Regions from separate parts of the Gordonia rubripertincta genome, predicted to be linked through region 2. Evidence: predicted binding sites of a transcription regulator. Region 2 holds the regulator's gene; the other holds the start of a gene.
What was found. The regulator LexA, encoded in region 2, represses DNA repair genes until DNA is damaged. The targets are predictions, from matches to a motif close to CGAACANNTGTTCG.
Positions count from the first base shown of each region.

Region 1 (6,327 bases), 140 kb from region 2:
GATGAATGCGTCCTTGTTCTCACCAAAGAACTGGGTGAGCGCGGTAGCAGTCTGCCCTGCCCGTCGACTGTCCGCCAAGGCCTCCGCCGAGCTTCCCTCCGAAGCATATGCGGATTCTGTCATCCAGCTGAACAGCTTGTTCACGCCGGAACTCTCTTTGCCCGCGCCGTCCGTCCAATCGAAAGTGAGCAAGTCCTTCAAGATGCCCGAGCCTTTGAAAGTGTGCTCATTGCCGTCGACATCGGACACGGTGGGCATAGAGCCATCTGCCGCAGCGCCAGTCCCAGCCATCACCGCATCATGCACCGCGATGTGATCGCTGCCGGCGATGTCGAGCATGCGAATCATCAGCTCTTCGGCATCCGCCTTCGATACGCCGCCATGATTGAAAAGTCCTGGGTTCGATACGAGATCATCACCCCCGACAGCCGCAATCTCACCGGCTCGGGCAATCAGGGCCCGGTCTACATCACTGCCGAGTTGAACTGACGTGGAACCCTGTTCGGTGTCGACTGAACGATGCTCCAGGATTTCCATCAAAATCTGCAACTGCTCGAAGGTTTTCAGATCGGTCACCGGTCGATCCCCGCCCGAATGAGGACCCGTGTCCGGAACACTCACGTGCCCCCTGCCGGCCGCGGGACTGGTCAACACCTCCCTAACCGGAGTAGACAGCTGATTTATCCCGCCTCCTACAAACCGAGGCCCCGGCGCCAATCCCATCTGTTGCAGTGGTCCGGCAAGGAACGTCGGCTCGACCTGCTGGTCTGTTCGCAAACTCGGGTTACCGAGCAGGTAGATACCGTCGCCTAGCGCGTTCTTGAGCTGAAGACGTTCTGCGCCGGAGTATTCGTCTCCGAAACGCTTCAACGCGTCGAGAGAATAGGGCGCGGGCCCATCCGCATTCTGTCCCCAGATGGGGGTGTAGATGGCCTTCAGATAATCGAACTGCTCTTTCGGGATGACAGCATCGTCGCCCCTCGCCAGTGCCGCGCGCTGCTCGGGCGTCAGACTGGTCGCACGGTAGAACCGCTCCTTCTGATCAGGCGTCGCGTTCCCCCTCATGATCGCCTGAGCATCGCGGCTTGCTTGTCCTGCGGAAAAGCTCGAGCTGAGCGGAGCGTTGATCTCGGCGTTGCCGAAGACCACATTCAGCGCGCGGGCACCGTTACGGTCGTCCTCCCCGATCTGGTCCGCCAGCGACTGCAACGACAGCGTCGCTGTCTTCGCCTCCTCGGCGCGCTTGGCCTGGTCGTTTCGGATCGACTGTTCGGCCGCGCTTCCGGCCTCCACACCGTCCAACTCCGACGCGTAGTCACGGGCGTCGCGCACGGTCCAGTCATCCGAGACGCTGAACTTGTCGAGTTCGAGGCCGAGTGCCTTCGTCAGAGCAGTGCTTCGGTTGGGGCTGATCGCGGCGGCCGTGTCGTGCAGCACCCTCGCGGCCGCTCTGAGTTCAATGCCGAGCTTGTTGATCTCGTCTCGGTCGGATGTCGTACGGTCTTCGCACGCGCGCCTGGATTTGCCCGACCAACCGTCCACGTTCATGGGAGCATCGGCCATCGTCTTGGTCTGGGTTCGCAAGTTCTCGGCTGTTGTCTCCAGCGATTCCGCAGACTGGAGCAGGACCGTCACGTCCCAGCTGTTGACGGTCGACCGTGTCGGACGGCTCATCAGAACACGGAAATGGCTCGAAGGCCGCTCGCCAACTCTTCGTCGGTGTCGGCGAACTCGGTCGCAACCTGGTAGCAGGTCTGCGACACCGCGTCCATGCGAGCAGCTGCGCGACCGAGAAGGGTTCGAACGACGTCGTCCTTGCCGGCGCAGGCGCCATTGAATGCCGAACCCGGCATCGCCGCAGCTGCGTCAGCGAATCCGGTACTGCCCGACCAGAGCGCCCGGGTGACATCAGAGCACTCGGCCAACGTCTTGCCGACGCCCTCGATCACACCCTTCTCGGCTTCCAGGCGATAAGTCACTGTGAGTCCCCCGTCCCCGGTGCCAGCGTGCTGACACCACTCCCCTCGGACAACTTAGTACGAGACAACGAGATGCGGGGATTCACCTTCCACACGTCATCGCCCACACGTCCGGGCCATCGTCGGGCAGAGACACCTTCCCGGTCACCTCGAACCCGAGTCGTTCATAGAACGAGACGTTCGCCGGGGATGAGGTCTCCAGGTATGCAGGACACCCCTCTGTCCGCGCCCCCTCGAGCCCCGGCTCGAGCACAGCTCTGCCGAGTCCGCGGCCCTGAGCATGCGGCGCGACCCCGACCGTGGCCAGGTGCCAGACAGGTTCGGCCGGCCGAAGACCAGCCGTTGCCTCGTCCGCCCGCGCGGCGATGTCCGCTCTGTCTCCGTACAGTTCGACGACTCGGGGTGCGATGTTGCCGAACGCCTCATCGAGACCTGTCGAGGACGGAGTGATCCACACCGCCACGGCGGCAAGGTCGTCCGAGACCCAGACGCGGCCGCACCGCATGCCGATTTCGGCGAGAAACAATCGCTGCAACGACCTCACCCGGTGGCCATGGTCGCGCGAATCCACCGTGTGCCTGGTGAACGGATAGTCGGCGAAGGCCTGGCCGAGAGTATCTGCGGCAGCGTCGACGTCAGCCGGAGTCGCCGGCCGAATCACAGGGCGGATCGTCACGCCGTTGGACGTTACCCGGCGCCGGCACCGCTCAGGCGACCGCGAGCAGCTGCAGCAGCTTCGTCTCGACGACGCTGCGGTCAGGACTTTGGTGCCCGACCGCCGGTGGTGCGGTGCTCCGATGACGGGCACCGGTCGGGGTGATGACGTCGATGACCCGGGTGTCACCGGCCATGCGAACCGAATATCCCCAGCCGTCGGCCTCTTTGGCCCGATTGTGGATGACGCAGATGCCGTCGGCGTTGGCCTCGCTGGTCGGGCCATCGTGGCGGTGTGGTTTCGCGTGGTCGATCTCCGCGATGGGCGCACCGCAGTACGGAGTTCGGCAGCGTTGGTCTCGGAGTCGGACGAAGTGCGCGAGCGCGGCCGGAAAGGTTCGCGATTTCGACTCCATCGACACCAGTGCGCCATCCGACGGACGTGCATAGATACGACGCATCGTCGAGGCGGTCTCACCATCGGTCGACACCGACGCGGCGACGAGTTCCCGTGCCACTGCTGCCGGAATCGGTCCGTACCCCCTCACTTCGGCCGCCGAATCGTTGAGCCCGAGCAGGCACTCGTCGGACAAGACCATGTCTACCGACACCGGAACCGGTTCCGCTGCGGATCGACCGGTGACTCGTTCGACCAGCGTGTCGGCCATGATCTGAGCATGCGTGCGATCGTCGGCACCGAGGACAGAGTCGGCGTGCTTCTTGAGCGAGGCGTACACGGAGATTCCCTGTGTCATCGGCAACAACGCCGAGAGTTGGGTCATCAGATCCGGCGCCGGCCGCACACTGACATGGCGATCTTTCTCGGCCTTGGCCTTTCGCGCGACCACTGCCGCCGGCTCGAGTTCGTAGGCGTGACTCTTCGCCCGCGCTTCGATCTCGCGATCGGACACAGCGACCAGGGCCTCGCGGTCGGAACACACCCGCCGGTCGATCTCCTCCCGCGATTCTCGGGTCAGATGAGCGGTCTCGCGAACGAGGATGGTCGCCCGCCATTCGGTCAGCACGCCGTCCCTGAGCGCAGACATCGTATGCGGCATCTCGTGTGCCAGAGCACGAGCGAACCCGAGGTACTGACTCCCCTTCTTCGGTGAGACCTTCCGTGCCAGCCCGACTTCGGCGGCGAGTCCCCGGCCCCGCCGCTGCGGCGGGACATTTCGCGCGGCCTCATCTGCTGCACGCAACTGATCGAGGTTTGCAGTCTCTCGAACCTGAGCCGCAGTCGAAGCGGACTTGATCTCCTCGAGCAGCGTCAGCCGCTGCACCGACTCGGCCTCGTCGACGCCTGCAGGCATCCCGGCGAGGAGGCCCCGGAGGGCACGTAGACCGTCCGTCGACAGACCCGATGTTCCGCGCGAGGGTGATTCGTACATACATTCGATACTACGCCGATATCGCCGGCTCGGCCGGAGTTTTCCACAACCCGAAGAAGATCCTTCACTTAACCATTGAGTTAAGTGACGAGCCGTGCGACACTTAGCCACATGGCAAACCGTACGGCGACTCTCGACGAGATCTTCGGCGCCTTGTCGGACCCGACTCGACGGGCCGTCGTCGAACGTCTCGGGCGCGGGTCTGCGAGCGTCGGCGAACTCGCCGACCCCTTCCCCATGTCCCTCCCGTCCTTCATGAAGCACCTGAAGGTTCTCGAGGAGAGCGGACTGGTCATGACCAAGAAGACCGGGCGAATCCGAATGTGCACGCTCGACCGTCGACGCCTGCGACGTCTGCAGACCTGGCTCGAACATCAGCGCGTCGTCTGGACCGAACGCACCGACCGACTCGAAGCCTTCGTCACCGAATCCGAGGAGACACCGTGATCGACCCCGAACTCGACCTGACCCTGCACCGCATCATCCGCGCTCCGCGCCAACGGATCTGGGATGCCTGGACGCGACCCGAACAGTTCGCGAAGTGGTGGACGCCGTCCCCGACCGTCACCCGGGTCGAGCGGCTCGAACCGCGTCCCGGTGGGGCACTGGTCACGCAGATGAGCGACGACGGCGAGGCCTTCGTGCCGCACATGGATGCCGTCTTCCTCGTCGCCGAGCCCAGCGAACGGCTCGTGTTCACCAACGCCATCGACAGCTCTTGGCGTCCGGCCGTACCCGCGCCCGTCCCCATGACCGCGGAGATCACGCTCACCGAGCATGCTGACGGGACCGAGTACAACGTGGTTGTGCGCCATGGCAATCCGTCCGACCGCAACCGGCACAACAACCTCGGCTTCTACGACGGCTGGGGTTCGGTCACCACCGCGCTCGCCGAACTGGTGGAGAACGGAGCCGGGAAATGAGGATTACCGTCACCGAGTTCATGACGCTCGACGGCGTCACCCAGGGTCCGGGGTCGGCCGACGAGGACACCTCCGGCGGCTTCACCGCCGGCGGGTGGCTCGTCCCGCACATGGACGCGACCTTCATCCGACAGGCATCGGAGTGGCTCGACCTGGCCGACGGACTACTGTTGGGGCGTCGGACCTATGAGGCCTTCGCGCGGGACTGGCCCGAGATCACCGACCCCGACGACCCGTTCACCGAGCGGATGAACAACCTACCCAAGTACGTCGTCAGCAGCACCCTCACCGAGCTCCCCTGGCAGCCTGCGACCCTCCTCGGTGGCGATGCGGCGAAGGCAGTGTCCGCGCTGCGATCGAAGCCGGGCCGCGAGGGCGTCGCCTCGGTGGTCGACGCACAGCGGAACTGAACGCCTAGTCCCGAGTGAGCGCCGCCAGGAACATCGCATCCGTGCCGTGGATGTGCGGCCACAGCTGAACGTGCGGTCCGTCGCCGAGGAGCTCCGGTCCGAGCTTGCCGACGGTCACCAACGGCCGGGCGTCGAGCTGACGGGCCCCGTCGATCGATGCCAGCACGTCGGCGACGACCGCAGTGGTCTCCGCCGGATGCGGGGAACACGTCGAATAGACGACCACGCCACCGGGTTTGACGAGGCGCAACGCCTCGGTCAGCAGCTCCTTCTGCAGGACGACGAGCTCGTCGACGTCGGCAGGGGTTCGACGCCAACGGGATTCGGGGCGCCTGCGCAGCGAGCCGAGTCCGGAACAGGGCGCGTCGAGCAGGATGCGGTCGTATCCGGGTTCGAGACCGCTGGAGCGGGCGTCGGCGACGTGGATCGTCACCGGCAGGTCGCTGACCACCTTGCGGATCAACTCGGCGCGGTGCTTCGACACCTCGATCGCGTCCAGACGCGCAGCGTCGATCTCGGCGAGCGCACCGATCAGCGCGGCCTTACCTCCCGGACCGGCGCACATGTCGAGCCAGCGGCCGGAGTCGTCGGCGACCTCGGCGACCGTGACCGCCCGCGCGATCAGCTGGCTGCCCTCGTCCTGAACACCGGCGTAGCCCTCGCGAATCGCGTCGACGTCGCCGGGATCACCGCTGGGCAGGTACACGCAATAGGGAGAGAAGTTGCCTTCCTCTCCCCCGCTGGTCAGCGCCAGTTCCTCGGCGGTGATGTAACCGGGCCGGGCAACCAGGTGGACGGGCGGCCGTTCGTCGTCGGCGGCGAGCGCCGCCTGCAACTGACCGGCCGAACCGCCCAGCGCGTCCCGGAAGACCTCGGCGATCCAGCGAGGGTGCGCGTACTGGAAGGCCAGGTAGCCGACGAGATCCTCGGCAGGCGACGGTGCGAGCTCGTCGACCCACATCTCCTCGTC
Region 1 covers NZ_CP136136.1:4,247,779-4,254,105, forward strand. The annotation lists gene RVF83_RS19255 (hypothetical protein) at 1-1,674, opposite strand, end outside; gene RVF83_RS19260 (hypothetical protein) at 1,674-1,979, opposite strand; gene RVF83_RS19265 (GNAT family N-acetyltransferase) at 2,062-2,655, opposite strand; gene RVF83_RS19270 (DUF222 domain-containing protein) at 2,687-3,946, opposite strand; gene RVF83_RS19275 (ArsR/SmtB family transcription factor) at 4,136-4,471, shown strand; gene RVF83_RS19280 (SRPBCC domain-containing protein) at 4,468-4,947, shown strand; gene RVF83_RS19285 (dihydrofolate reductase family protein) at 4,944-5,357, shown strand; partial or broken gene RVF83_RS19290 (RsmB/NOP family class I SAM-dependent RNA methyltransferase) at 5,362-6,327, opposite strand, start outside.
Region 1: a site for LexA is predicted at 4,018-4,031, ahead of RVF83_RS19270 (DUF222 domain-containing protein). Genes of this name have one in related genera too.

Region 2 (6,327 bases):
GGCGACGTTGACGCCCTTGCCGCCCGGTTCGGCGCGGACGACGCCGGCCCGCTGGACTTCGCCGCGTCGCAGCGGCGTGGCGAGTTCGAGGGTCCGGTCGACGCTCGGATTTGCGGTGACGGTGAGGATCACGCGATCACGACCTCGACGCCGCGGGCGGACAATGCGGCGGAGAACCGCGGATCGATGCCGGAGTCCGTGATGAGGACATCGATGTCGTCGATGCCGGCGAATCCGGATAGTTCCTCGCGCTCCATCTTCGAACTGTCGGCGAGGACGACCACGCGTCGTGCCGCGGCGACCATCGCTGCCTTCACCGCCGCCTCGTCGGGATCGGGGGTGGACAGTCCGTGTGCCTCGCTCAGTCCGTTGGTGCCGATGAACGCGGTCGTCACGCGGAGACGTCCCAGGGCGGCGACGGTCTCGGCGCCGACCGTCGCCTGGGTGAGCCCGCGGACGCGACCGCCGAGGGCGTGGAGACCGTCGGCGTGGTGTCCGGCGAGCAGCCCGGCGATCGGGAGGCTGTTGGTGATCACCGTGAGGCCGCGGTCGCGCGGCATGGCCTCGGCGGCCCGGAAGGTGGTGGTACCTGCGTCGAACAGAACCGATCCGCCGTCCGGCGGGAGGAAGCGGAGAGCGGCACGGCCGATGGCCGCCTTCTCCTCGGTCTGTTCCGTCTCGCGTTCGGCGATGCCGAGTTCGCCGATCACGCGCAGGACCTCGGGGCGGACGGCACCGCCGTGGACGCGCTGCAGGAGCCCGCCGCGTTCGAGGACCGCGAGGTCGCGGCGGACGGTCTCACTGGTCACGTCGAATTTCGCGGCGAGCTCGGCGACCGAGGCGCGCCCTGCGACGCGAACCTCCTCGGCGATGGCCTGCTGTCTCTCCTCGGCGTACACACCGGCTCCGTTCTGATCGTTCCCGCGGCTTGTTCCCGAGGCCCTGGTCGGGCCGGCGAATGTGGGAACATGTGGCTTTGCGTGTTGTAGTTACTGTGTTTACGCCTGTTTGTGTTGACAAGTCAAGAAGAATTTGTAACCGTGGTCACATGACGCAGATTCTGACGGGGACGCCGGTCGTCGGTGGTGTGGCTCTCGGGCCCGCACTCTGGCCGGGCCGCCGACCCGACCACTCCGCAGAGGCGCTGGGCGCAGGCATCGAGATCGCCGAAGACCTCCGCGCCGACGAGGCCGAACGGTTCACCGCCGCCGCGGCGGCGGTCGCCGCGCGCCTGCGTGAACGTGCATCGCAGAACACCGGCGTCGCCGCCGAGGTACTCGCCGCCACCGCCGGGCTCGCCGAGGACCGCGGGTGGATCGGTGCCGCCTCGGGACTCATCGCCAAGGGGGCCTCGGCGCCGTCGGCCGCTGTCGCCGCCACCGAACAGTTCGCCGCCGTGTTCACCAAGCTCGGTGGACTCATGGCCGAGCGCGTCACCGACCTCAACGATGTCCGCGACCGCGTCCTCGCCGAACTGTTGGGCCTGCCCGAACCCGGCGTGCCCACGCCGGACGTGCCCTCGGTCCTCCTCGCCGACGACCTCGCGCCCGCCGACACCGCGGGTCTCGATCCCGCCACCACCATCGCACTGGTCACCCGCTTGGGCGGGCCGACCAGCCACACCGCGATCATCGCCCGGCAGCTCGGCATCCCGTGTGTCGTCGCGGTCCCCGATCTCGCCGGGATCAGTTCGGGCACAGTGATACTCGTGGACGGAACGACCGGTGAGATCGTCGTGGAACCCGACGACGCCACAGCCCGCGCCCGTGTCGACGAGCACACGCGTCAGGCGGCCCTGGTCGCCGGCTGGTCGGGTCCGGGCCGCACCGCCGACGGCGTGGAGGTGGCGATCCTGGCCAACGTCGCCGACGGGTCGTCGGCCCGCGCGGCCACCGACCATCCGGTGGAGGGCGTCGGACTGTTCCGCACCGAACTGGCCTTCCTCGAACGGGCCGACGAACCGTCGGTGGAGGAGCAGGCGGACATCTACCGCGAGGTGCTCGACGCGTTCGGTGGCCGCAAGGTCGTCATCCGCACCCTCGACGCCGGCTCGGACAAGCCGCTGCGCTTCGTCAACCAGCCCGAGGAGCCCAATCCGGCGCTGGGCGTACGGGGCGACCGGATCGCCTTGGCGCACCCCGAGATCCGCGCCCACCAGCTCGACGCGATCGCGCGCGCCGCCGACGGCTCCGAGACGAGCCCCTGGGTCATGGCACCGATGATCGCGTCACCGTCCGAGGCGGCCGCTTTCGCCGCACAGGTGCGCGAACGGGGGCTGACCGCCGGGGTGATGATCGAGGTCCCCGCCGCCGCGATCCTCGCACCCGCGATCCTGGCCGAGGTCGACTTCGTCTCGATCGGCACCAACGACCTCACGCAGTACACGATGGCCGCCGACCGGATGTCGGCCGATCTCGCTTCGCTGACCGATCCGTGGCAGCCGGCCGTCCTGCATCTCATCGCGACGGTTGCGCGGGCCGGACGGGATCAGGGGAAACCGGTCGGCGTGTGCGGCGAGGCCGCGGCGGACCCGATCCTCGCCTGTGTACTGGTCGGGCTCGGGGTGACCTCGTTGTCGAGTGCTCCGGTGGCGGCCGCTGCGGTCGGCGCCCGGCTCGCCGGTGTGTCGCGCGCGACCTGCGAAAACGCGGCCGCAGCCGCGCTCGCCACCGCCGATCCGGCTGCGGCTCGCGCGGCGGCCGCCGCGGTTCTCGAGAACGAAGAGGTCAGATCCGCCGCATCACGGTGACGACCTTGCCGAGGATGACGGCCTCGTCGCCCGGGATCGGGTCGAACAGCTCGTTGTGCGGCATCAGCCAGACATGACCCTTCTGGCGCTTGAAGGTCTTCACCGTGGCCTCGCCGTCGATCATCGCGGCCACGATGTCACCGTTGTCGGCCACGTTCTGCTGGCGGACCACCACCCAGTCGCCGTCGCAGATCGCGGCGTCGATCATCGACTCGCCGACGACCTTCAGCAGGAACAACGAGCCCTCGCCGACCAGCTCGCGGGGGAGCGGGAACACGTCCTCGACTGCTTCTTCCGCGAGGATCGGGCCGCCGGCGGCGATCCGGCCGAGGACCGGCACGAAGGTGGGCTCGGGTAGCGCACCACCGGTCGGCGAGGTGGGCGTCGGCGGCTCACTCGGCGCGATGTTGACCGCGCGCGGACGATTCGCGTCGCGCTTGAGCAGGCCCTTGCGTTCGAGGGTCCGTAGCTGATGGGCGACGGAGGAGGTCGAGGTGAGACCCACCTCGTCGCCGATCTCGCGGATGCTGGGCGGGTAACCGCGTTCGCGCACGGATTTGCGGATCACCTCGAGAACTCCGCGCTGCCGCGGCGTCAGCGAGGCCTCGGCCGCCGCCATGTCTGCCGGGGTGACGGGCTCGTCGGCGCCCCGCGCTCCGGTGCGCTTACCGCCGTCATCGCTCATGATCGGGCTTCCTCTCGATTTCCGAACGTGCTGGTAGATCGCTTGTCTGCCGACGACCCTAGCCCAGAATGCCGGCCGCATCAAACATTTGTTCGACGTGTCGCGAGACAATTGTCGGAGTGCCGTGCTACAAATCGAACATCAGTTCATCGAACAGGTGATCGACACTCGAACAGTTCGAACGCCGACGACGCAGTCGGACGCCCGGACGGAGTTCGACCGGAAACACGGAGGGCACCATGCGCACCGCCACTCTCATCGACCCCGTCCGCTCCACCGATCCGGCCCGCGGTGACGTCCTGGAACGTCCGCGCCCGATGCGCCGCGGCGATGGCCGCCGCCCCGTCGACGGCCGTCCGGTGCCGGAGTCGGCGGTCCGGGTCCGTCGGGTCGCCTCCACCCAGTGCGCCTCGCCGGTCGGTATGCGCGGCCGTGCACCGGTCGTGCCGGTGTCGCGCCCCGCGCAGCCCGCACCCTCGGCCGTCATCCGGCGGCGGCGACGCACGGCGACGGCCATCCTCGCCGGCGTCGGACTCGCGCTGGCCGTGTGGGTCATCGCGGTCGTCGGGCAGAACTACGCCGCAACGGTCACACCGTCCTCGGTCGGCACCGAGGTCGTGCACGTGCGCTCGGGCGACTCGCTGAGCACCATCGCGTCGCGCGTGGCTCCGGAGATGCCGCGTGAGGCAGTCGTCGACGAGATCATCCAGCTGAACGACCTCCCGTCGAGCGGCCTGCGCGTCGGCCAGCCGCTCCTCGCCCCCCGGTACCACTGAGCGCGGGCGGTATCCTCGATGTCACAGGGACCGGCCGACTACCGGCCTGGCATGCGGCCCGGCTGCATCAGAGTGTCCCGTGACCTGCGTGAGGATACGATGCGCTGCCCCTTCTGCAAGAACGACGACACCAAGGTCATCGACTCGCGTGTCGCTGATGAGGGGCAGGCCATCCGGCGCCGCCGCTCCTGCGTGGAGTGTGGGCGACGCTTCTCGACCGTGGAGAGCGCTGTGCTCGCGGTGGTCAAACGCAACGGCGTGACCGAACCGTTCAGTCGCGAGAAGGTGATGAGGGGAGTCCGGCGCGCATGCCAGGGACGCCACGTCGCCGAGGACGCACTGGCCCAGCTGGCCCAGCAGGTCGAGGACACGGTACGTGCCAGCGGGTCGGCCGAGATCCCCAGCAACGAGGTCGGACTCGCGATCCTCAAACCGCTGCGCGACCTCGACGAGGTCGCATACCTGCGTTTCGCGTCGGTGTACCGCTCGTTCGACTCGGTCGAGGACTTCCAGCGCGAGATCGACGACCTCCGAGCCGCCTCAGCCGAGTCGGTCAAGAGTTCGTAGAACCCGCTTCTCCGACACCGGGTAGGCGGTGCCGAGCCGCTCGGCGAACAATCCCACCCGCAGCTCCTCGACGAGCCACTGTGCCTCGTCGTTGACGGCCGCCTTCCGGTGCTCGGGAACCTGAGTCAGTCTCTGCGCCCACCGCTCGGTCACCCGGTCGACGACGGCGACTCCCGCCTGATCCCGGGCCGCGGAGGCCGGCAGTGCCGTCAGCCGGGCTTCGGCCGCCGCGAGATAACGCGGCACGTTCTCCAGATGTCGCCGGGCGGTGGCGGCGACGAATCCGTCGAAGACGAGATTTTCCAGCTGTTCGGCGACGTCGTCGGCCGCGAGCGAACCGGCGTGACGGTCGATCGCGGCGCGTACCGGCGCCACCCAACCAAAGGATTCGACCGCGAGCGAGAAGTATTCCGGCGCCGCTTCGGAGATCCGCGGCCGCAACTTCTCCGTAAGCGCGCTGAATGCCTCGGGTGAACGCACCGCGGACAGAGTTGCGGCGTCGAGGCCCGCGACGACATCGCGGATGGCACGGCGTGTGCAGTCGGCCAGCAACGCATCGAGGTCCGAGTAGGGGCTCTGACTCAACGCGAGTCGGCCCGCCGCCCCCAGCGAGCCGGCGACGCGTCGGTGCAGGGGTGGGATCGCGAGGTCGAGCAGTGCGACGATCCCTCTCTCCGCCAATCGATCACGGGTCTGCTCCGACGCGGCGTCGATCACGACCACCCCGCGGGTCCGCCCGGCCTCGTCGGTGATCGCGTCGATGGTCGGGTAGCGGGTGAGTCGTTGACCGGCGATGTCGACTGTCCGTTGTGCGGCGAGGGTCCCGATTCCGTCGTCGGTCCAGGTGCGATACAAGGTGCGCTTCACCGTCTTCGTGGCGGCAGGGGTGCCCGCACGCTGGAGCTCGGCGATGGAATCGGCCCGCGCGGTGATGTTCCCGGCGTCATCGACCACGGCGAAATGCATCTTGAGGTGGGCCGGAATCCGGTCGACGTCGAAATCGGCTGCGGTGACCGTCATCTGAGTGATCGTGGAGAGTTCGCGCGCGAGTCCGACCGTGAGTGGCTCGCTGCGCGGCGTCAGACGGGCCAGGGCCAACTCGGCGAAACGCTGTGCCGGGGACATGGACTTGCGCAGCCGTTTGGGCAGCGACTTCACCAGTGCCGTGGCCAGTTCCGTCCGCATGCCGGGCACCGACCAGTCGAATCCCGCCGAGCGCACGTGGGGGAGCAGTGCGCGCGGGATGATCACGGTGACACCGTCATCGGGTGCACCGGGTTCGAACCGGTAGCGGAGTTCGAGTCGGGTGTCGCCCTGTTGCCAGGCACCCGGGTAGTCGGTGGGCGCGGCCTCGGTGCTCGCCGCCACGTCCTCGGGCTTGAGGTCGAGCAGAGCCTCGTCGGAGCGTCGGGCCTTCTTCCACCACGTGTCGAAGTGCCGAGCGGAGGTGACCTCGGTTCCGACGCGCTTGGCGTAGAACTCGAACAGCTGATCCTCGGTGATCACCAGTCCACGTGTGCGCATGCGGTTCTCGACGTCGGAGGCGGCGT
Region 2 covers NZ_CP136136.1:4,389,784-4,396,110, reverse strand. The annotation lists gene pfkB (1-phosphofructokinase) at 1-132, opposite strand, end outside; gene RVF83_RS19940 (DeoR/GlpR family DNA-binding transcription regulator) at 129-899, opposite strand; gene RVF83_RS19935 (phosphoenolpyruvate--protein phosphotransferase) at 1,049-2,749, shown strand; gene lexA (transcriptional repressor LexA) at 2,727-3,434, opposite strand; gene RVF83_RS19925 (LysM peptidoglycan-binding domain-containing protein) at 3,674-4,210, shown strand; gene nrdR (transcriptional regulator NrdR) at 4,310-4,777, shown strand; gene hrpA (ATP-dependent RNA helicase HrpA) at 4,751-6,327, opposite strand, start outside.